3 linked regions of the Spirulina major PCC 6313 genome follow. The protein of the gene in region 3 interacts with the protein of the main gene of each other region in a pairwise test. Links are inferred from orthologs where the notes say so. Each region holds a gene or a part of one and is shown on either strand. Other genes may lie near its edges.

Region 1 (5,282 bases), 1.5 Mb from region 3 along the record:
TACAGCCTCACTGTAAGGGATGAACCTGGCTCTCCCCTGAAATCTAAAAGGATTGTACGGATTTGGCGGGGGGCGATCGCAGGAGGGTGGCGACGGGATCGAAGGCAGTCCATCGGTGGGGTGTGCGATCGCTCCTGATCCTCGCTCCTCTTCTTGGCTAGGCATCCTAAATTCGTTAAACTTTGTCCAAGGCAGAATCAGGGCAAGCGATGGCAGATCATAAAGTGCTTCTTTTAGACAGTGACGCGGCAAGTGTTGCAGAACTGCGCGGGATGATGCCGGGTGGTAACTTTGACCTGGTGACGATTGGGGATGGCAAAGCTGCCCTAAATGTGATCAAGACAGAACTGGCCAATATCCGCTTCATGGTGCTGAAATTTAATCTGCCCAATGTCAGCGGCTGGAAGATTCTCAAAAAAGCCAAGGAACACCCCAAGCTCCGCACTATTCCGATGCTCTTAGTCGCAGACCCCAACGATCCCGTCGCCAAAGCCCTACCCGAACCCCACACCACCTTTGCGGTCATTAACCGCCCGTTTAATCGCAAACAATTCCAAGGGGCGATTAAAGAAGCCATGCGCCGGGCGAACCAAGACCCCGCCCCAGCACAAGTGAAAAAACGAGCGGCTCCTCGTCCGGCGGCGGCCCCTGTCGTGACCCCGCCGCCGCCGCCCCGTGCCAAAGCTGCACCGCCCCCCCCGAAACCGGCGGCTGCACCGCCGCCACCGCCCCGTGTTAAGGCTGCGCCCCCTCCACCGCCGCCGCCCCCACCGAAACCCGCTGCCCCTCCACCCGATCGCGTGATTGCCGCCCCGCCGCCATCTCCACCGATCCCGGCTCCGCCCCCCCCACCACCGATCGCCGCCCCGCGCCCCCCCCACCCAAGCCCGCTGCCCCCCCGCCGCCCAACGTGGAACCCGACGTGGCGGCAGTGGCAAGTCATGGGGCGATGGCGGGCGCGATCGCACCGCCGTCCGCACCGCCGGGGCCAGTCCAACCTGACCCCAGTGATCCCTTTTTCATCGACGTGGCTCCCGAACCCGCCGCGCCCCCTGATCCGAATAATCCCTTTGCCGTGACAGCGGCTCCCGGTTCAGCCGCCCCAACGTCTGATCCCAAAAGCCCCTTCCGTGCCCTTTCCGCCGATGAAATCGCGGCCTTAACCGCCCAAGCTAGCCCCGAACCCGATGCAGACCTAAACCCTTTTTTTGTTGAACCGCCTCCCCCTAGCTCTGCCGCGCCCCAGGACGCGGATGATCCCTTTGCTGGTGCGGTGAGTGCGGCTCCTACGGTTTCTCCCTCGGCTCCATCACCTGCGCCGAGTCCTGCTGAGGTAACGACTGCGCCTGTGGGGGCTACCGATGCGGATGAATTCGCGGATGAATTCGCAGATGAATTTGCGGATGAATCGGCAGCGGATGACGGTGTTGAAGGGGATGAATTGGCAGCGAATGAATTCGCAGCGGATGAATCGACCACCGCCGATTTAATCCCGCAGCCGGCGATCGCCTCCGATCCAGACCCTGACCCCCCCAGCGAAGATGCACCCGCAGACCCAGCGGTAAGCGCATGGGAACCCATCAACTATGCGGCTTTTGATTGTCTCCATATTCACCTTGATCAGCGCGATCGCGGCGTGACAGGCCTCGCCATTAGTCCCGATGGCGGTCTGCTCTATACCTGTGGCCCGGAAACCTACCTGAGCGCCTGGGAGTTAGCCACGATTACCAAAGTGTTGCAGTTTGACCTGTTCTCCAAAGGCGCAGACTGTTTAACCATTTCCCCCGACGGCAGCCTGCTGTTAACCGGCGCGAGCCAGAGCAACATTAAATGTTGGGATGTCAGCAGCGGCCAACTCTTTGACACCTTAAATGATTCATCCATGGGGGTGAATGGGTTAGCCATGACCTGGGATGGCCAACGGGTGATCACCAGTTCCCCCCACAGTAATTTGAAAGTGTGGGACTTTACCAGTGGCGATCTGTGGGGGCCGATTAATGATGCATCCTTTGGGGCGACGGGGGTGGCGATCGCCAACGACAGCCGCACCATTCTGAGTAGTTCCCTCACCAGCAATATCTGTTTTTGGGATTTGGAAACCGGAGAACTCCTCGGCCCCCTCAATGATGAATCCTTCGGGACGACAGCGATCGCCCTCAGCCCCGACAGTCAAGCCGTGATCAGCGGCAATCAACAGGGCATCTTAAGTATTTTCGACTGGACAACCGGCAACCCGATCCGCCTGATCAAAGCCCATGATCAACCGATTACCGCCGTGGCCGTTAGCCCCGACGGTTGGGTGATTGTCACCGCGACCCTGACAGAAATTAAACTCTGGGGTTGCTAGACCCCGGCCAGCACCCCCTAACGAACCCTGGGAAAACTGGGCAAGTTCACCGCTGCGATCGACGGGACTTTTTTCGGAGCGCGATGGGTCGGGGCGGGTTTCGGGGGCGGGGTTTCGCGGGGTTGAATCGCTGCCTGGCTGCGGGGTAAGGGCATCACACTGCGGCGGACTGCGTGGAAGTCCGGGAGGTTCAAGTTTGCAAACTTGCCTGGGGGGGCAGCCGCCGGAGCGGGAGCGTCAAAGACGGAAACAGCAGGAGTTTCAGGAGCCGGGGGCATTTCCACCGCCCGTTCTTCCTCCTCGTCAAAGAGACGCGCCGCCCAGGTGGGGGGAGCGGGCTGCTGCGATCGCTGATTTGACCAGGGTTGAATCGGAGAGGGTTTCATCTCTTCTGGGGGCGGTTGCAGTTGGGTAAGCGGGGATGGCGATGCGATCGCAGGTTCATCCGCACGAATAACCGAATCGGTTCCGGCTTGACTCCCTTGCCCCCAGTCTCCCGCCTCGGACTTCTCTAAATAACGACCAAACAACAGTTGAAACTGCTGCGTGTGGGACTGCTGCCGATCGAGATGCTGACGCAGAGCTTGGGAATTATCCGCCGCCTCATGGAGTAAACTCGCCTGCTCCGTATAGGTTTGACGCGCCAAAATACATTCTTGTTCAAGGCGCACAATTTGAGCCTGGGCCAATTCCAACTGTTGCGAGAGGTTTTCAATCAAAACATGCTGCCGTTGTGCCACATGGTGAGACGCTTCCAACTCTTGAAAGAGTAAACTCATCTGCCCTTGGGCATCGAGCAACTCTTCACCTTGCTGCACCGTAACCCGCTCCCGCTGTTGGGAGGAGCGTCGTTCGGCTTGGAGCGATTCTTGGGTTGTGGCCAGGGCTTGCTCTAAATCCGCTGCCCGTTGGAGCAGTTCACGGTTGCGCTGACGCAGTTTCCGGGCCAGGGTGAACCAATCCGTTTCTTGAATCGGGTTCAGGGTTTCCTGGTCACCCTCGGTGGCGGTGCTTTCAACCGTGACGGTGGGTTCAGTCTCCCAAGTTTGCGGCGTTTCAAACTGCTGAGACTGGGGGGTTTGTTCGCTCATGGCTTTTTTCTCTCGATGGGCTAGGCCAGCACAATGCACCCAAGATTGGCGCAGAATTCTCTACCAGAATAATGCAAAACCTCAGAAAATTGATGGTCTACGCGCCTCAGGCTCGATAAATGTTGATCCTTGTGCCATGGAGAGCGGGAGCGATCGCGCCATCTCACCCAGCCGATCCCACGCCTAAACCAAGGTATCAGGGCGAAACTCCGCCGCCCACGCCAGAGGAACCGGGCCGACCCAGGTAAGGGTAATTTGGCGAGATTGTTCGACAGTGTGGAGGTGAATGTCAAGGTAGGCGGGGGGTGGATCGAGGAGGCGTTCGGCCCATTCGATCGCCATAATGCCCGGCTCCACTTCGACACCGTCCCAATAGAGTTCGGGGTAGAGGGTGGCGACCCCAGCCGGATCGAGGCGGTAGAGATCGAGGTGATAGAGGGGGAGGCGGCCGTCGGTGTATTCGTTGATTAGGGTGAAGGTGGGGCTGAGGATGGGGTCAGCAATGCCGAGACCTTGACCGAGGCCCTGAATCAGGGTAGTTTTCCCTGCACCAAGATCCCCAGACAAGAGGAGAACCGTCGGGGGAAGTATGTGCCCCAGGTGTTGGCCGAGGGCGAGGGTGGCGGCCGCGTCGGGGAGGTGGAGGATGTGAGTCGGGGTCATATGGCAATCCTAAATTAGATCAGGACAGGCAAGGGGCTTAAGCCCCTTGTTTCTCAAGGCTGAGGATTTCACACCTCATATAGGATTGCTAGAGATTAACGATCGCTTCATCTTGGAGGCTTTTGAAGCCGTGGGTTTTACCATACCATCGGAGCAGGACGCGGGCGAGGCGTTGGTGGTCGTGGCGGACGTAGCCGTGCTCGTCTTCGGCCATGATATTGGCGGCGATGATCCGGCGACCGAGGCGGCTAATGTCTTCACGATCGCAAAACACCGGATGCGCTTTTTCCTGGGCGTAGCGGATCAGGGTATGGGCCGAGGGCGATCGCCGATTCACCACCACCGCATCAAAGAGGCGTTGACCACAGGCGCGATCGATGGCGCGGATATGGTCGGCCACGGTGTAGCCATCGGTTTCCCCCGGTTGGGTCATGATGTTGCAGGCATAGATGCGGGGGACTTTGGATTGAGCGATCGCCTCGCGAATTTCCGGCACGAGGAGATTCGGAATCACGCTGGTGTAGAGACTACCGGGGCCCAAAATAATAAAGTCCGCTTCGTTGATGGCCTTAATCGCAGAAGGGAGGGCGGGGGGATTATCGGGAGTGCAGCCAATGGTAGCGATCCGGCCCTGGGCGTGGGGAATTTGGGATTCCCCTTCGATGCGGCGGCCATCTTCCATTTCGGCCCAGAGGCTCACATCGCTGAGGGTAGCAGGGAGGACACGACCGCGCACGGCTAATACCTTAGAACTGGCGGCGATCGCCCGTTCTGGATCACCCGTAATCTCCGTCATCGCCGTCAGGAACAAATTCCCAAAACTATGGCCCGACAAGCCATCCCCCGAATTAAATCGATATTGAAACAACTCCGTCAGCAACTGTTCTTCCGCTGCCAAAGCCGCCACACAGTTACGAATATCCCCAGGGGGCAAAATCCCCATTTCCCGCCGCAGTCGTCCGGAGGAGCCGCCATCATCAGCCACGGTGACGATCGCAGTAATATTCGCACTGTATTCTTTTAAGCCCCGCAGGATCGTTGATAAGCCCGTACCGCCCCCGATCGCGACAATTTTCGGCCCCCGGTTGAGGCGACGATGGGCCAAGAGGCGATCGATCAGTTCTTCGCCTTCGCCCACCTGTAACACTTCGGTAATTGATCCCAAACTGCGGGTTTGGCCC
Region 2 (5,224 bases), 3.2 Mb from region 3 along the record:
ATACTCCGCAAACCCGCCAAACCCAGATTCCGACAAGTCCCCATAGACCGCATCCCCTGGCTGAAACTCCGTCACCGCCGTGCCCACGGCTGCCACCCGCCCCGTCATGTTGGAGCCGAGAATCTGGATTTTGGGCGTGAACAAACCACCATAGATCAACCGCACGAGCCAGGGTGTACCGCGCATCAAATGCCAATCCCCGGCATGGACAGAGGTGGCATAGACCCGCACGAGGACTTGATCCGCTGCGGGGCTGGGCTTGGGGACGGTTTGCAACGAGAGGACATCGGGACCACCGTAGCGCGTTTGGGCGATCGCTCGCATCGTCACGGGTTGCTCGGTACGGGATTGAGACGGTGTGAACGCTGGAGCCATAGGAACCTCAAAAATCTAGGGATGGGTAATGGGGACGATGAATCGTGACCCCCTTACGCTTACAGTGTAAGTTTAACTTACGACGTAAGTTTGTCAAGATACAGCTTAGGCAACCCACCTACATCCAATGTCCAACCCTCCATCCTCCCCAACCCAACCCCTCAGCCGCGATCGCATTCTCCACACCGCCCTCCACCTCGTAGACAATGGCGGCATCGCTGCCCTTTCGATGCGTAAACTTGCCGAAGCCCTGGGGGTCAAAGCCATGTCCCTCTATAACCACGTCGCCAACAAAGACGACATCCTCGATGGCATCATCGATCGCGTCATCGGCGAAATTGACCTGCCCCCCCGCGATACCGACTGGCAAACCGCGATGCGCCACCGGGCTTGCTCCGCCCATCGGGTTTTGATGCGCCATCCCTGGGCCGCGTCGGAAATTATGGCGCGGGTGAATGTGGGGCCGGCGATGTTGCGTTACATTGATGCCACGTTGGGCTGCTTGCGGGCGGCGGGGTTTTCCTTTGAATTGGCTGATCAGGCGTGGAATGCGATCGATAGCCACATCTACGGCTTCACCCTCCAGGCGTTAAATTTTCCCTTCGAGGCCGCCGACTACGCCACCGCCGCCGAGCAATATCTCGCGATGATTCCCCCGGAACAATACCCCCACATGAACGCCCTCACCCACCAGGTGATCGCGGGACAGTACGACGGCATTCACTCGTTTGAATTCGGCTTAGATTTAATTTTGCAGGGGTTAGAAACACTGCGCCAAACGGCTCCGTAGGGTGTCGTTCACGAAGCGTAACGCACCGTTGGCTGTGATGCGTGCGGCTCAACGCGATCGCACAATTGTGATCGGGCCGCCACAACGAGATCAAGCGCTGCGGTTCAGTCCCCTACGCCATTAAACGGGCCGTGCCAGAAATGCGGATCGAACTGCCGGGAATGGGGGAAATTTCCGCCCTGAGGAGCGATCGCATCCCCATATCTTCCCCCTGCACCACATCGATCGCGCCCTGATGGGGCCAGCCTAGATCACGAAGATACCCCCCCAATGCTGCCGTAGCCGCCCCTGTGGCCGGGTCTTCATATACGCCCCCGGAGGCGAACGGGTTGCGGGTGTGAAAGCGTTGGGGGGTTTCGGCATAGGCTAACAGAATGGTGATGATCTTGGCTCGCTCCATGAGGACGCGACCGGCTTCGAGGTCGTAGGCCATGGCGGCGAGGGTGTCCCGGCGTTTGAGGCCGAGCAGGAGATGATTCGCCCCGCCGTGGATGTAGGCCGGGGGGAGGTTGGGATCGAGGTCGTCGGGGGTGTAGCCCAAGAGGTGCAGGGCTGCGGCGACCAGTGGCGGCGCGGCGGCGGTGCTGTGGGTGGGGGGAGATTGGAGGGCGGCGGCGATAATGCCGTCCTGTTGATGACCGTCTACGGTGATTGCTGCGTCGTTGAGGATGAGTTTAAACGTGCCGTTGCCCCGTTCCAGGGCTAGGGCTGCACCGAGGGCGATCGTGGCATGGCCACAAAAAGGAACTTCTGAGGCGGGGGAAAAATACCGGACGCGGAAGGCATCGCCTATGGGGGCGGCAAAGGCCGTTTCTGAAAAACCCACATCAGCGGCGATCGCTTTCATCTCCGGTTCGCTCGGATGCTGCGCTGTAATTAAAACCCCGGCAGGATTTCCCCCGATCGCGCCATCGGAAAACGCCGCAATTCTTTGCACCAGGTTTGACAGGGGAATGGGTTGCATATCTCGATGGGTAATCATTGGGTGTGATCGATGGGTTGGGGTTGAAATACTCTACCGCGTGGGACTAACTGCCGCGATCGGTGGGGGGGTTGAAAATTTCGCTGAGGCCTTCTCCCATGAGCGAAAGGCCGGTGACAAGGCAGGTCATCGCTAAACCGGGAAAAAGGGCTGTCCACCAAATCCCCGTCGGCAGGGCATCGAGGGCGAGACGGAGATCGTAGCCCCATTCCGGGATGTCGGGAGGAAGGCCTAAGCCGAGGAAGCCGAGGCCGCCCAGGATCAGGATCGCATCGGCGGCGTTGAGAGTGAAGAGGACGGGGACGCTTTGGATGACGTTGAGGAAGAGGTATTTTGAGAGGATGTGGAGGGGGGAAGCTCCCATGGCGCGGGCGGCTTCGATGAAGAGTTCGGTTTTAACGCTGGTGGTATGGTTGCGAACGACGCGGAAATATTGGGGAACGTAGGAGATACTGAGGGCGATCGCCGCATTAAACACCCCACGCCCCACTACAAACGCCAACGTCACCGACAGAAGGAGACCCGGCAGGGTATAGATCGTATCCATCAAAAAAATCAACAGACGATCCACCCGTCCCCCCAGATAGCCACTCACCAACCCCAAGGGCACACCGATCAGCAGCGAAAGGGTGGTGGCGATCACCACCACATGGAGGGCCGCCCGTGACCCGAAGAGGGTACGGGAAAACACATCATACCCTTGGCGGCTCGTGCCGAACCAATGGGCGGCGCTGGGGGGTTCGTGGAGGGGGTTAGTGAGGAATTCTTGGGGGTCGGCGATCATGCCCCACTGGGCGAGAAGGGGGGCGGAGAGGGCGGTCAGGATAAATAGACCCGTAATCACAGCCCCGATCACCATCAGATGTCGGGAGAGGGAGGGGCGTTTAAAGAACTGCAACCAGCGTGCATTCGAGGCTACCATCGGCAATCCAAAATCATGGGCAAGAACGGCTTTATTCTCCCATTGCTGCGATCGCTTTGGGTACTGTTTGGGCCAGGGTGAGGGGATCGACGGCGAGTTCACTCTCGCTGTGGGCGATGAGGCGACCGGCTTGGGCGTGGCAGGTGGCGGCGGTGGCGGTGATGTGATCGAGGGGGGCGGTGGGTTGAGCGAGGAGGCCACCGAGGAGGCCCGTGAGCACATCGCCGCTGCCGCCACGGGCAAGGGCGGGGGTACTTTCTGGGATGAGCCACAGGTTTCCGTCGGGATGGGCGATCGCCGTGCGTGCCCCTTTGAGCAGGACGATCGCCCCCGTTTGAGCAGCGGCAGCGGTGGGGGCCGTGAAGCGATCGCCCCCGTCCACATCGGGAAACAGGCGGCGAAATTCTCCCAGGTGGGGCGTGAGGATCGTCGGGGCGGGGCGGGTTTGGAGGGTGGCGATCGCGTCGCGTTGGGCCAGCAGATTTAAGCCATCGGCATCGAGGAGCAACGGCACAGGAACTGAGAGGAGCGCAGTGAGGAGATCGGGGACATCCTGAGTTAAGCCGGGGCCGAAGGCGATCGCATCATAACGGCTCAGGTCACAATCCGTCGGCAGCGAGGCGATCGCCCCCGTGGCTGTCTCCGCACACCCGATCACCAACGCCTCCGGAACCTGCGCCACCAAAAGCACCGCGAGGGACTCCGGTACTGCGATCGACAGCATCCCCACCCCACTAGCCCGCGCCCCCAACGCCGCCAGCATCGCACTTCCCCCATAGCGCCGCGACCCACAGATTAACAAAAGATGCCCCTGTTGATATTTATGGGTGACGGGGGGACGGGGAAGGGGCAAGCTAGCGCGGGCCTGGGTTGTCGTCCAAATTTGATGGGGCGGAGTGGAGCCGAGTTCAGCGGCGATCGCCTGGGGGGGAATGCCAAACTCCACCAACTGCACCGCCCCCAAATAGGGCAAGGCCGCCTCTTGAAAACAGGCCCGCTTCCACAGTCCTAAACAGAGCGTCTCCGTAGCCCGCACCGCCACCCCCAACACCGCCCCCGTATCCGTATGAATCCCCGACGGCAAATCAATACTGATCACAGGGGTTTGGCTCTCGTTGAGGGCGGTAATCTCAGCCGCGAGATCCCCCGCGATCGCCCGCGTCAAACCGAACCCAAACAGCCCATCAATAATCAGATCACAATGGATCAACTCCGCCAGGCTTGAGACGGTGGGAATCTGTACATAGGCGGCATAGGTGCGATGCTGCGCGGTCAAGGGCTTGCAGCGCGAAAACGGGCAATACAGCAAAACCGAACGGCCCATTAATGCCAATTCTCGCGCCACCACGAGAGCATCGCCGCCATTATGGCCAGGGCCGACGAAGATACCGAAGGACTGCGATCGCGCCCCCACCGCACTGGCTAAAATGCGTTGCACCATCAGCCCGCCCACCTTCTCCATCAACGCCGCCACCGGCATTTCTGCCCCAAACAGTTGCAACTCAATTCGGCGCATCTGGTCAGCCGTTACAATGGGATACTGTCGATTCATGGGGTTTATTGATAGCTCAGCACCTAACGCAATTCTTGTAGCACAGGATCAGCCTCAAGCATCACAACTCAGAGTTATTTCAGGCACGCCTGTATAATAGTCACAGTCTAGGCTTAATCCTTTCAAGTCACCCATGTATCGAGCCGGAATCGCTTCGGCAACGTGAGCCAGCCAGAAGATCCGGCAGGCTGAAGGATTTTGAGTCTTTTGCGGCAGCAACGCGATCGCAACCCAGCCCTTTTTGATCGGATTCAAACCACTTTAGTCCATTGTGGCTATTTTGAATTTTGTTAAAAAATAAAAAAAATTATGAACATTTAACAATATTCAAATCAGGTCAAAAGTCTAGAAGCTAAAGGGTATCACCGAATACGATACGATGGGATCTTACCCATCCCATAGATACTGATTTCGTCATTCGTCGATTTGCACGTTCTCTGATTGTCATTTCCAAATGTCCTATCAATCAAGTCTAAAGCAGATCAGCGCCCACAAAACACGCCAGGTTGCTCTATTTTTGTTAATCTTTCTTGATCAAGTCACGATCGGTAGACCTCCCTCGTCAAACAAACATGAGTCTTGAAAAAAAATCCCAGTTATCCC
Region 3 (7,578 bases):
CCTTTCTTATGTGCCATGGTGAGATCTCCAAAGGGTGGGGGATTGGTTTGATTTTACGTTAGGGTGCAGCGTTCTGGGGTTTAGGCTTCGGTTTCGACCACTTCGGGGGTAACGGCTTCACCGCTGCCGGAGGCGATCGCTGTCCCATTGATCGAAATTGAGTTAATCAGCAAGCGGGTGATTTCTTGACGATGACCGCGTTTTTTGCGGGTTTTCTTTTTGGGGCGCATTTTGTAGACGATCACTTTTTTGCCGCGATAGTGACGCAGCACCGTCCCTTCAACGGTCGCGCCGTCCACATGGGGTTGCCCCACCTGCACGTCACCGTCGTCGTTAATCAATAAAACTTTGTCAATCGAAACGCTCTCACCTGCATCGACGTGGAGCAGTTCGATGTCATAGAAGCGATCCGGCTCAACACGAAGTTGCTTGCCGCCGGTTTCGATAATGGCGTAGGTCATGGGGTTTCCTTGTTAGTGTGGCCGTACAGGTCGCGTGCGATCGCGTTTCATGGTGTGAACCTGATCCGAGCAGAAATAGTAAACACGCAATTTTTGATTATACAGTATAACTCTGTCTCCTGAGCAGATTGTGACCCAAGACCTGGGGATCAATCCCTGACAACCTCATCAGCGAGATGCCCCCACTCTCCCCGATTTACCACACCCAAAAGTGTAGCCAAATCCACATTTCCCCCGCTGAGAATCACCCCGACGCGCTGACCCGGTGCGCGGACAACGCCTTGGAGCAACGCCGCCGCTCCCAAAACGCCCGTGGGTTCGATCACCAATTTTAAGCGCGTCCAAAGATACGTCAGGGTATCGAGCAGTTGCGCATCGGTGACGCTCACCATGTCATCGACGTGGGACAAAATGATCGGAAAGGTTAAATCACCGAGGCTGGGGGTACGCGCCCCATCGGCGATCGTGTCGGGATTTGCCACGGTTTGCAGGGTTTTGCTGTGGAACGATCGCACTCCATCATCTCCCGCCGCCGGTTCAACGCCAATCACTCGACAATGGGGGAGGGTGTGCTTAGTGGCGATCGCACAGCCCGACAGCAACCCCCCACCCCCACAACACACCAACAGCAGATCCAACGATCCCACCGCCTCGATCAATTCCCGCGCCACCGTCCCCTGCCCCGCGATTACGTCGGGATGATTAAACGGTGGAATCAGCGTTGCGCCCTGGGTTTCGTGAAGCTGCTGGGCAATGGTTTCGCGGTTTTCCTGGGCGCGGTCATAGAGCACGATCGCCGCGCCATAGCTTCGCACGGCTGCCTGTTTCACCTGGGGTGCATCGGTGGGCATCACGATCGTGGTGGGGATGTGGAGGAGTTGGCCCGCGAGGGCGATCGCTTGACCATGGTTGCCGGACGAATAGGTCACTACTCCCGCCGCCCGTTGCGGTTCCGATAACCGCGACAGGGCATGATACGCCCCCCGAAACTTAAATGATCCCGTCCGTTGGAGGTTTTCCGCTTTAAAAAATACCTGGCTGCCCGTCCGTTCATCCACACAGCGGGAGGTGAAGACAGGGGTTTGATGGGCGATTCCCTGTAAGCGTTGGGCGGCGTGGTCGATATCCTGGGGAGTACAAGCGGGGGGATTCATCGGTTTCAATCTATTCATGCTTTTCAAAATTCAACACCATTTTGATCAAGTCGCGGGCCTACGGAGGGCTGCTGATCACAATCGAGGGTGGAGGATCGTCGAAGCCCGCCCGACCGCTTACCCTTCGACGACCCTCAGGGTGCGCTCAATGGCACTTTATGATCAATAGGCATCACAATGATTAACCCTATTTTCCATGTCTAACCCCCATCCTCTCCAAGTCGAGCGCCGAGGCTCCGGCGTTCCGATCCTTTGTCTCCATGGTCATCCCGGCTCCGGGTCAGCCATGGCCGTATTCACTGAGCCGTTATCGACCCGATATCATACCCTCGCGCCGGATTTGCGGGGCTATGGTCAGAGTCAGGTACAAGATCCCTTTGAAATGGCCGACCACATTGCCGATCTCGAAGCCCTGCTTGATCGTGAGGGGATTGAAGAGTGCTTAATTTTGGGGTGGTCGTTAGGGGGGATTTTGGCGATGGAATTGGCGTTACGTAATCCCCAGCGTTACCGGGGGTTAATCTTGATCGGCACAGCCGCTCGACCGAGGGGGAATTATCCCCCCATTCCCTGGTGGGAATATGTGAATACGGGGATCGCGGGGTTGATCAATGGGGTTAAACCCGGTTGGCAGTGGAATATTGACACCTTTGGGACGCGATCGCTCTTTCGCCGCCTCCTCAAACAACACACCCCCACCGCCTACCACTACCTCGCCCACGCCGGAACCCCCGCCTATCTCCGCACCTCCCGCCATGCCCATCGTGCCCTCAACACCGCCCTCCGCCAAGGTTATAACCGCCTCGCCGATCTTCCCACCTTAACCATGCCCTGTTTAATGGTGGCCGGTGCGGACGACATCAACATCACCGCCCAATCCAGCCAGGAAACCGCCCAAACTCTCCCCCGCTGCGATTGGCACTGTTTCCCCAACACCGCCCACCTTTTCCCCTGGGAAGTCCCGAACGCCATGAACGAAACGATTCACGCTTGGTTACGCCAACAGAATCTATAACGTCCCGATTCCACCATCCACGGGCATACCCACCGCGATCGCGGTTGCACCCCAGGCAAAATGACCCTAAAAAATCGGCTGTGCGATCGACCCAATCCCGTCAGCCGTCTGCATTGTTTGGCAACCGATGCAGTCTAGTTTGCTATGGTTCCCCGTTAAACTCCGTGACCACTGAGAGCGGGGATTGTCTCAGGATCAAATATCTCCCCCAATGAATGATCAATCGTAAGATCCGTCGGCTTCATTTGCTTGACGGAGAATCGAATGCCCTGACTGCCTTCCTCTTTTAGATCTTCGATATAACCTGGACTTGCTTCTTTCGCCTCGATTTCACTGGCAAACGGGCCAAAGTAGTAGGTACAGCGTGGCTGCTCTGTGGTGATTTCCACCCAAAAGGCTTTACCGGTCGCCTCTAGGAATTTCAGCCAAATCTCTTTCATTAAATTCCCCCAAAATCGTGTTTTAAACAGCTCGCCCAACCAAGAGCGTCGCTTTACATTATTTAATAATTGCGGATTTAACTCTCTTTATACTCCTTTCATTCATTTTTTGAAAGTCTCTAATTACACAGTTTCTGAATCGCTGGCCTGCCAACGCTGACGAAAAACCTCGTATAAAACCATGGCGGTGGCGACCGATGCATTCAAGCTCGGAACATGACCTTGGAGCGGGATGGACACCAAGCTATCACAGTTTTGTTCCATTAAGGAGCTTAAGCCTCGCCCTTCTGATCCGATGACCAGCGCGATCGCACCTCGTAAATCCGTGGTCATGATCGTCTGGGGAGCCGTGGCGACGGTGCCATAGATCCAAAACCCGGAGGTCTTCAATTCCGTCACGGCCCGCTTCAAATTGGTAACCCGTGCCACCGGGAATGATTCCAAGGCCCCAGCGGCGACTTTCAAGACGGTGGGCGTGATCCCCACGGCGCGACGTTGGGGGATCACCAGTCCCTGAGCGCCGATCGCTTCAGCGGTGCGAATGATTGCACCGAGATTATGGGGATCATTGATCCCGTCCGCAACGATGATCACCGGCTGCTCGCTGACGTTGGCCGCATGGATGATCAGTTGCGTCAGATCCCAGTATTCATAGGGGGTAATTTGGGCCACGATCCCCTGATGATTAGCCCCTTGGGTCATTTGATTCAGCCGCCCGACGGACACTTCATCAATCACCGCCCCTTGAGATTTCGCCGTTGCCAACAGGTCTGCAAAGCGGGGATCATGGCGCACATTGGCCGTCACCCAAAGGCGTTGGGGCATGCGATCGCCCTCTAGCGTGGCCCGCACCGAATGGCGACCATAGACCAAATCATCCCGTACCGTCATGGCAGTTGCAAATAATAAAACAATTCACTGAGACGAGGCGGATCAGTTAGGTATAAATAACCGATCAACGTCTCCAAACTACTCGCCTGCTGATAAATCCTCGGATCAAGACGCTGCGGCGGGCGAGTCGCTGCATTACGACCACGACGCAGGATCTCCTGTTCCGGGGCGGTGAGGTGGGGGATCAGGTGATCCAGGTGCGCAGCCTGCTGCTCAGCACGTACCTGAGACACCACCTGCCGATGGTAGGTGGCGATCCGCTGGGGTGGCAGCAGATAGGTTGTCCGAATAAAAAGTTCGTAGACCCCATCCCCGATATAGGCAAGGGCCGTCGGAGACAGTTGCTCCACTTGACCAAGGGAACGGGGTAACGGCGACAGAGAACTGAGGCGCTCCTGTGCCCAATGACGAATCGTTGGGGGGGGTTGGCGTGGTTCACCCACAAGCATCGGGGGGGTTATTGGTTCGCAAGACTAGCGATCGCCTCTTCCACCGACGGTTGCAGCGCCAGGAACTTTTCAAGACGCACCAGCTTCACCGTCTGCGTCACCCGCGCATTCGTCACCAACTGGACACTACCGCCCTCAGTCTGCGTCTTCTTCACCAACTGCACCAACGCCCCCAGCCCAGAACTATCCACAAAGTCAATCGCGGACAGCCCCAAAATAATATGCTTCGGGCCCGTATCAAGACAGTTGCCTAACACTTTCTGAAATGTAGGCTCTGAAAACGCATCAAGCTGACCGATCAGCCGAATAATCTGACAGTTTTCTTTGACCTCGCGTGTGCCCCGTAGGCTCACGGTTAAATTGAGTTGTTCAGGAATGGTTCCACCCTCCCTATGCGTGCGAATGACAGAATAAAGTTGATTAGTCGATTAGCCAGTATAACAGGCCACGGCGAAGCCCGACTAGGCGGGCCCCATCGAGCCGGCGAAATCTCAACCCCTGCGTTAAACAGCAACCGCCTGATGCTCCCGCATCAGTTTCACAAACTGCTCAAACAAATAGTCCGCATCATGGGGCCCCGGACTCGCTTCCGGGTGATATTGCACCGAGAAAATCGGCAGTGTTTTATGGCGTAACCCCGCCACCGTTTGATCATTCAGGTTTAAATGGGTCACTTCCACATCATCACCTAGGGAATCAGCCGTCACCGCAAAGCCATGGTTTTGGCTCGTGATTTCCACCTGGCGATCCAGGCCGCAGGGTTGATTCAACCCCCGATGGCCAAACTTCAACTTAAAAGTTTCCGCCCCCAAGGACAGGCCAATAATTTGATGCCCCATGCAAATCCCAAACATCGGCTTTTGGGCCTTGAGGAGTTCGGTCACCGTGGTGATCCCCTCCGTCACCGCTGACGGATCACCGGGGCCATTGGAGAGAAAAATACCATCCGGATGATGGCTCAAAATGTCCTCCGGCGGCGTGCTGGCCGGCACCACAATCACCCGACAGCCATAGCTGGCAAGGCGGTTCAAAATATTTCGCTTCACCCCAAAATCCAACGCCACCACGGTTAGCGACGCATCACCACTGTGGGCCGTGTCGCTAAATTCCCAAACGGTGTCCGTGGACGTATTCCATTCATACGCTTGGGAAGTGGTGACTTCGCGCACGAGGTTTTGACCGGCCATGGAGGGGGCGGCTTGGACTTGGCGCAGGAGTTCTTCCGGGTCGAGGATTTCGGTGGAAATCGCACCATTCATCGCGCCACCGGAGCGGAGGCGGCGGGTGAGGGCGCGGGTGTCGATGCCGTAGATACCGGGAATTTTATACTGCTTCAGGTAGTCGGGGAGGGATTGGGTGGAACGCCAATTGCTGGGGCGGTGGCAGATGTTGCGGGCGATGACGGCGCGGATTTGGGGCCCTGCGGATTCTTCGTCTTCGGCGTTAACCCCGGTGTTTCCCAGTTCAGGATAGGTAAAGGTGATGATTTGGGCGCGATAACTGGGGTCGGTGAGCACTTCTTGGTAGCCGGTCATGCCGGTGTTGAAGACGACTTCGCCGATCGCAGTCCCGGTTGCGCCAAAGGAGAAGCCGTGATAGATCGATCCGTCAGCGAGGACGAGCAATGCGGGTACTTCTGGGGAAATGGGCATAAATGTTGCGGGTAACTCAGCCAATCACCTACTTTACAGGGGTTGCCTCAGGGATTGAGCATTCAATCCTACAATTTTAAGAATGTGTTGATCCGGCTGGTGGGATGGGATAGTCTAAATCTCCACTGCCCGACGGGGGCGAATTCTGGCATTCCCTCTCTAAATTCTGTTCATCTTGCAAACCTAATGATCGAAGCCGATTCCTCATTTCTCCGTAACCTTTGGTATTTTGCGCTGCCAAGCCAATCCCTCAAACCGGGTAAGATGCGGGCGAAAACTCTCTTGGGTGAGCCGATTCTCTTTGGACGTACCCAGGCGGGGGACGCTTTTGCCCTACGGGATCTCTGTCCCCATCGGGCGATTCCCCTCAGTTGTGGCCGGTTTGATGGGGCGGAGGTGGAGTGCTGTTACCACGGTTGGCGGTTTGATGCGGCGGGGAGTTGTACCCATATTCCGTCGTTGGTGACGGGGCAGCAGTTGAATTTAGACCGCTTTGGGGTGAAGTCTTACGCGGTGGCGGAGGTGCAGGGGAATCTGTGGATTTTTATGGGCGATCGCACCCTCGCCGATCCGGCCGAGATTGCGATCGTCTCCGGGTTTGAAGGTCGCGCCCCCCAATTTCACCTGAAAATGATCTACCCCTGCGCCCTCGATCATGCCGTCGTGGGTCTGATGGACCCCGCCCATTCACCCTTTGTCCATCGCGCTTGGTGGTGGCGATCGGGCCATGATTTTCACGAAGAAGCCCGCGAATTTGTCGCCTCTCACCTCGGTTTCACGATGGTGCGCCACAAGGTGGGGATCATGACCTTTGTGTACCAGATGCTGGGCGGTGTCCCGGAAACTGAAATTTCCTTCCGCCTCCCCAGTGTCCGCATCGAAAGCACCACCACCGCCCGCTACCACGTCAGCAACCTCACCACGATCACCCCCCTCACCGAGTCAGAATCGGAAGTTAACTTTTTCGCCTATTGGAATGTGCCCTGGCTCGGCCTTGTGGCCCCGTTTCTCCGTCCCCTCGCCTGGCAATTTCTCAAACAAGACCGCGATGTGGTGGAGCGGCAACAAGTCGGCTTAAAATTCGACCCCTCGTTAATGTTGATCCCCGACTCGGATCAATTGGCGAAATGGTATTTCCAACTGAAAAAAGAATACGCCCAAGCCCAAGCCGAGCAGCGTGAATTTGTGAATCCCGTTAAAGACCGCGTTTTAAAATGGCGGGCCTAGAAGCTCAATGTGATGGTGCGTTACGCTTCGCTAACAGCACCCTACGAGTATCCTAATTCTTAATTCTTAGCGATCGCTCCATTCCAATTACGCCGCTTCTCCGGTATATAAATCCGCTTGGAAATCCGCAAAAACCTGAGCGATATCATGGCCTAACACCGCTAACCCTTCATTGACCGTCAAATATTTAATCTCGATGAGTTGGGGTAATTTGCCTCGGTCGAGTTCGCTCACGCCTTCCCGGATGTATTGGTTGAGGACGAAATCTAAAAATTCTTGCTGTTTGCCG

The links. Proteins that work in one complex are often made in the same cells at the same time.
Region 1: the proteins of rlmB (region 3) and tsaE interact in binary tests that used the Escherichia coli proteins (3 or more experiments, as listed by UniProt). The link is inferred for Spirulina major PCC 6313 from one-to-one orthologs.
Region 2: the proteins of rlmB (region 3) and SPI6313_RS20995 interact in binary tests that used the Escherichia coli proteins (3 or more experiments, as listed by UniProt). The link is inferred for Spirulina major PCC 6313 from one-to-one orthologs.

What each region holds. Positions count from the first base shown.
Region 1 is NZ_KV878783.1:3,052,608-3,057,889, forward strand. What follows is about bases 2,362-5,235. They hold tsaE (tRNA (adenosine(37)-N6)-threonylcarbamoyltransferase complex ATPase subunit type 1 TsaE), read right to left. Parts: upstream 4,102-5,235; coding sequence 3,622-4,101; downstream 2,362-3,621. Other genes in these bases: SPI6313_RS13435 (hypothetical protein), read right to left, coding at 2,365-3,438; SPI6313_RS13445 (gluconeogenesis factor YvcK family protein), read right to left, coding at 4,190-5,235. Outside these bases: SPI6313_RS25110 (response regulator), read left to right, coding at 210-1,079; SPI6313_RS25115 (WD40 repeat domain-containing protein), read left to right, coding at 1,733-2,347; more of SPI6313_RS13445, read right to left, coding at 5,236-5,282. UniProt on the Escherichia coli protein: Required for the formation of a threonylcarbamoyl group on adenosine at position 37 (t(6)A37) in tRNAs that read codons beginning with adenine.
Region 2 is NZ_KV878783.1:4,735,925-4,741,148, forward strand. Bases 2,362-5,177 are described here. They hold SPI6313_RS20995 (bifunctional ADP-dependent NAD(P)H-hydrate dehydratase/NAD(P)H-hydrate epimerase), read right to left. Parts: upstream 4,622-5,177; coding sequence 3,101-4,621; downstream 2,362-3,100. Other genes in these bases: SPI6313_RS20990 (ABC transporter permease), read right to left, coding at 2,362-3,069. In the rest of the region: SPI6313_RS20975 (NAD(P)-dependent alcohol dehydrogenase), read right to left, coding at 1-375; SPI6313_RS20980 (TetR/AcrR family transcriptional regulator), read left to right, coding at 503-1,165; SPI6313_RS20985 (PhzF family phenazine biosynthesis protein), read right to left, coding at 1,278-2,147; more of SPI6313_RS20990, read right to left, coding at 2,194-2,361; SPI6313_RS21000 (PAS domain-containing hybrid sensor histidine kinase/response regulator), read left to right, coding at 5,194-5,224. UniProt on the Escherichia coli protein: Bifunctional enzyme that catalyzes the epimerization of the S- and R-forms of NAD(P)HX and the dehydration of the S-form of NAD(P)HX at the expense of ADP, which is converted to AMP.
Region 3 is NZ_KV878783.1:1,562,811-1,570,388, reverse strand. The notes cover bases 2,078-4,968. They hold rlmB (23S rRNA (guanosine(2251)-2'-O)-methyltransferase RlmB), read right to left. Parts: upstream 3,962-4,968; coding sequence 3,194-3,961; downstream 2,078-3,193. Other genes in these bases: carA (glutamine-hydrolyzing carbamoyl-phosphate synthase small subunit), read right to left, coding at 4,914-4,968; SPI6313_RS06735 (STAS domain-containing protein), read right to left, coding at 4,419-4,763; SPI6313_RS06740 (Mini-ribonuclease 3), read right to left, coding at 3,958-4,410; SPI6313_RS06750 (DUF1816 domain-containing protein), read right to left, coding at 2,786-3,070; SPI6313_RS06755 (alpha/beta fold hydrolase), read left to right, coding at 2,078-2,630. Also shown: rpmA (50S ribosomal protein L27), read right to left, coding at 1-17; rplU (50S ribosomal protein L21), read right to left, coding at 81-461; SPI6313_RS06760 (threo-3-hydroxy-L-aspartate ammonia-lyase), read right to left, coding at 611-1,633; more of SPI6313_RS06755, read left to right, coding at 1,812-2,077; more of carA, read right to left, coding at 4,969-6,062; SPI6313_RS06725 (aromatic ring-hydroxylating oxygenase subunit alpha), read left to right, coding at 6,249-7,289; SPI6313_RS23920 (DEAD/DEAH box helicase family protein), read right to left, coding at 7,377-7,578. UniProt on the Escherichia coli protein: Specifically methylates the ribose of guanosine 2251 in 23S rRNA.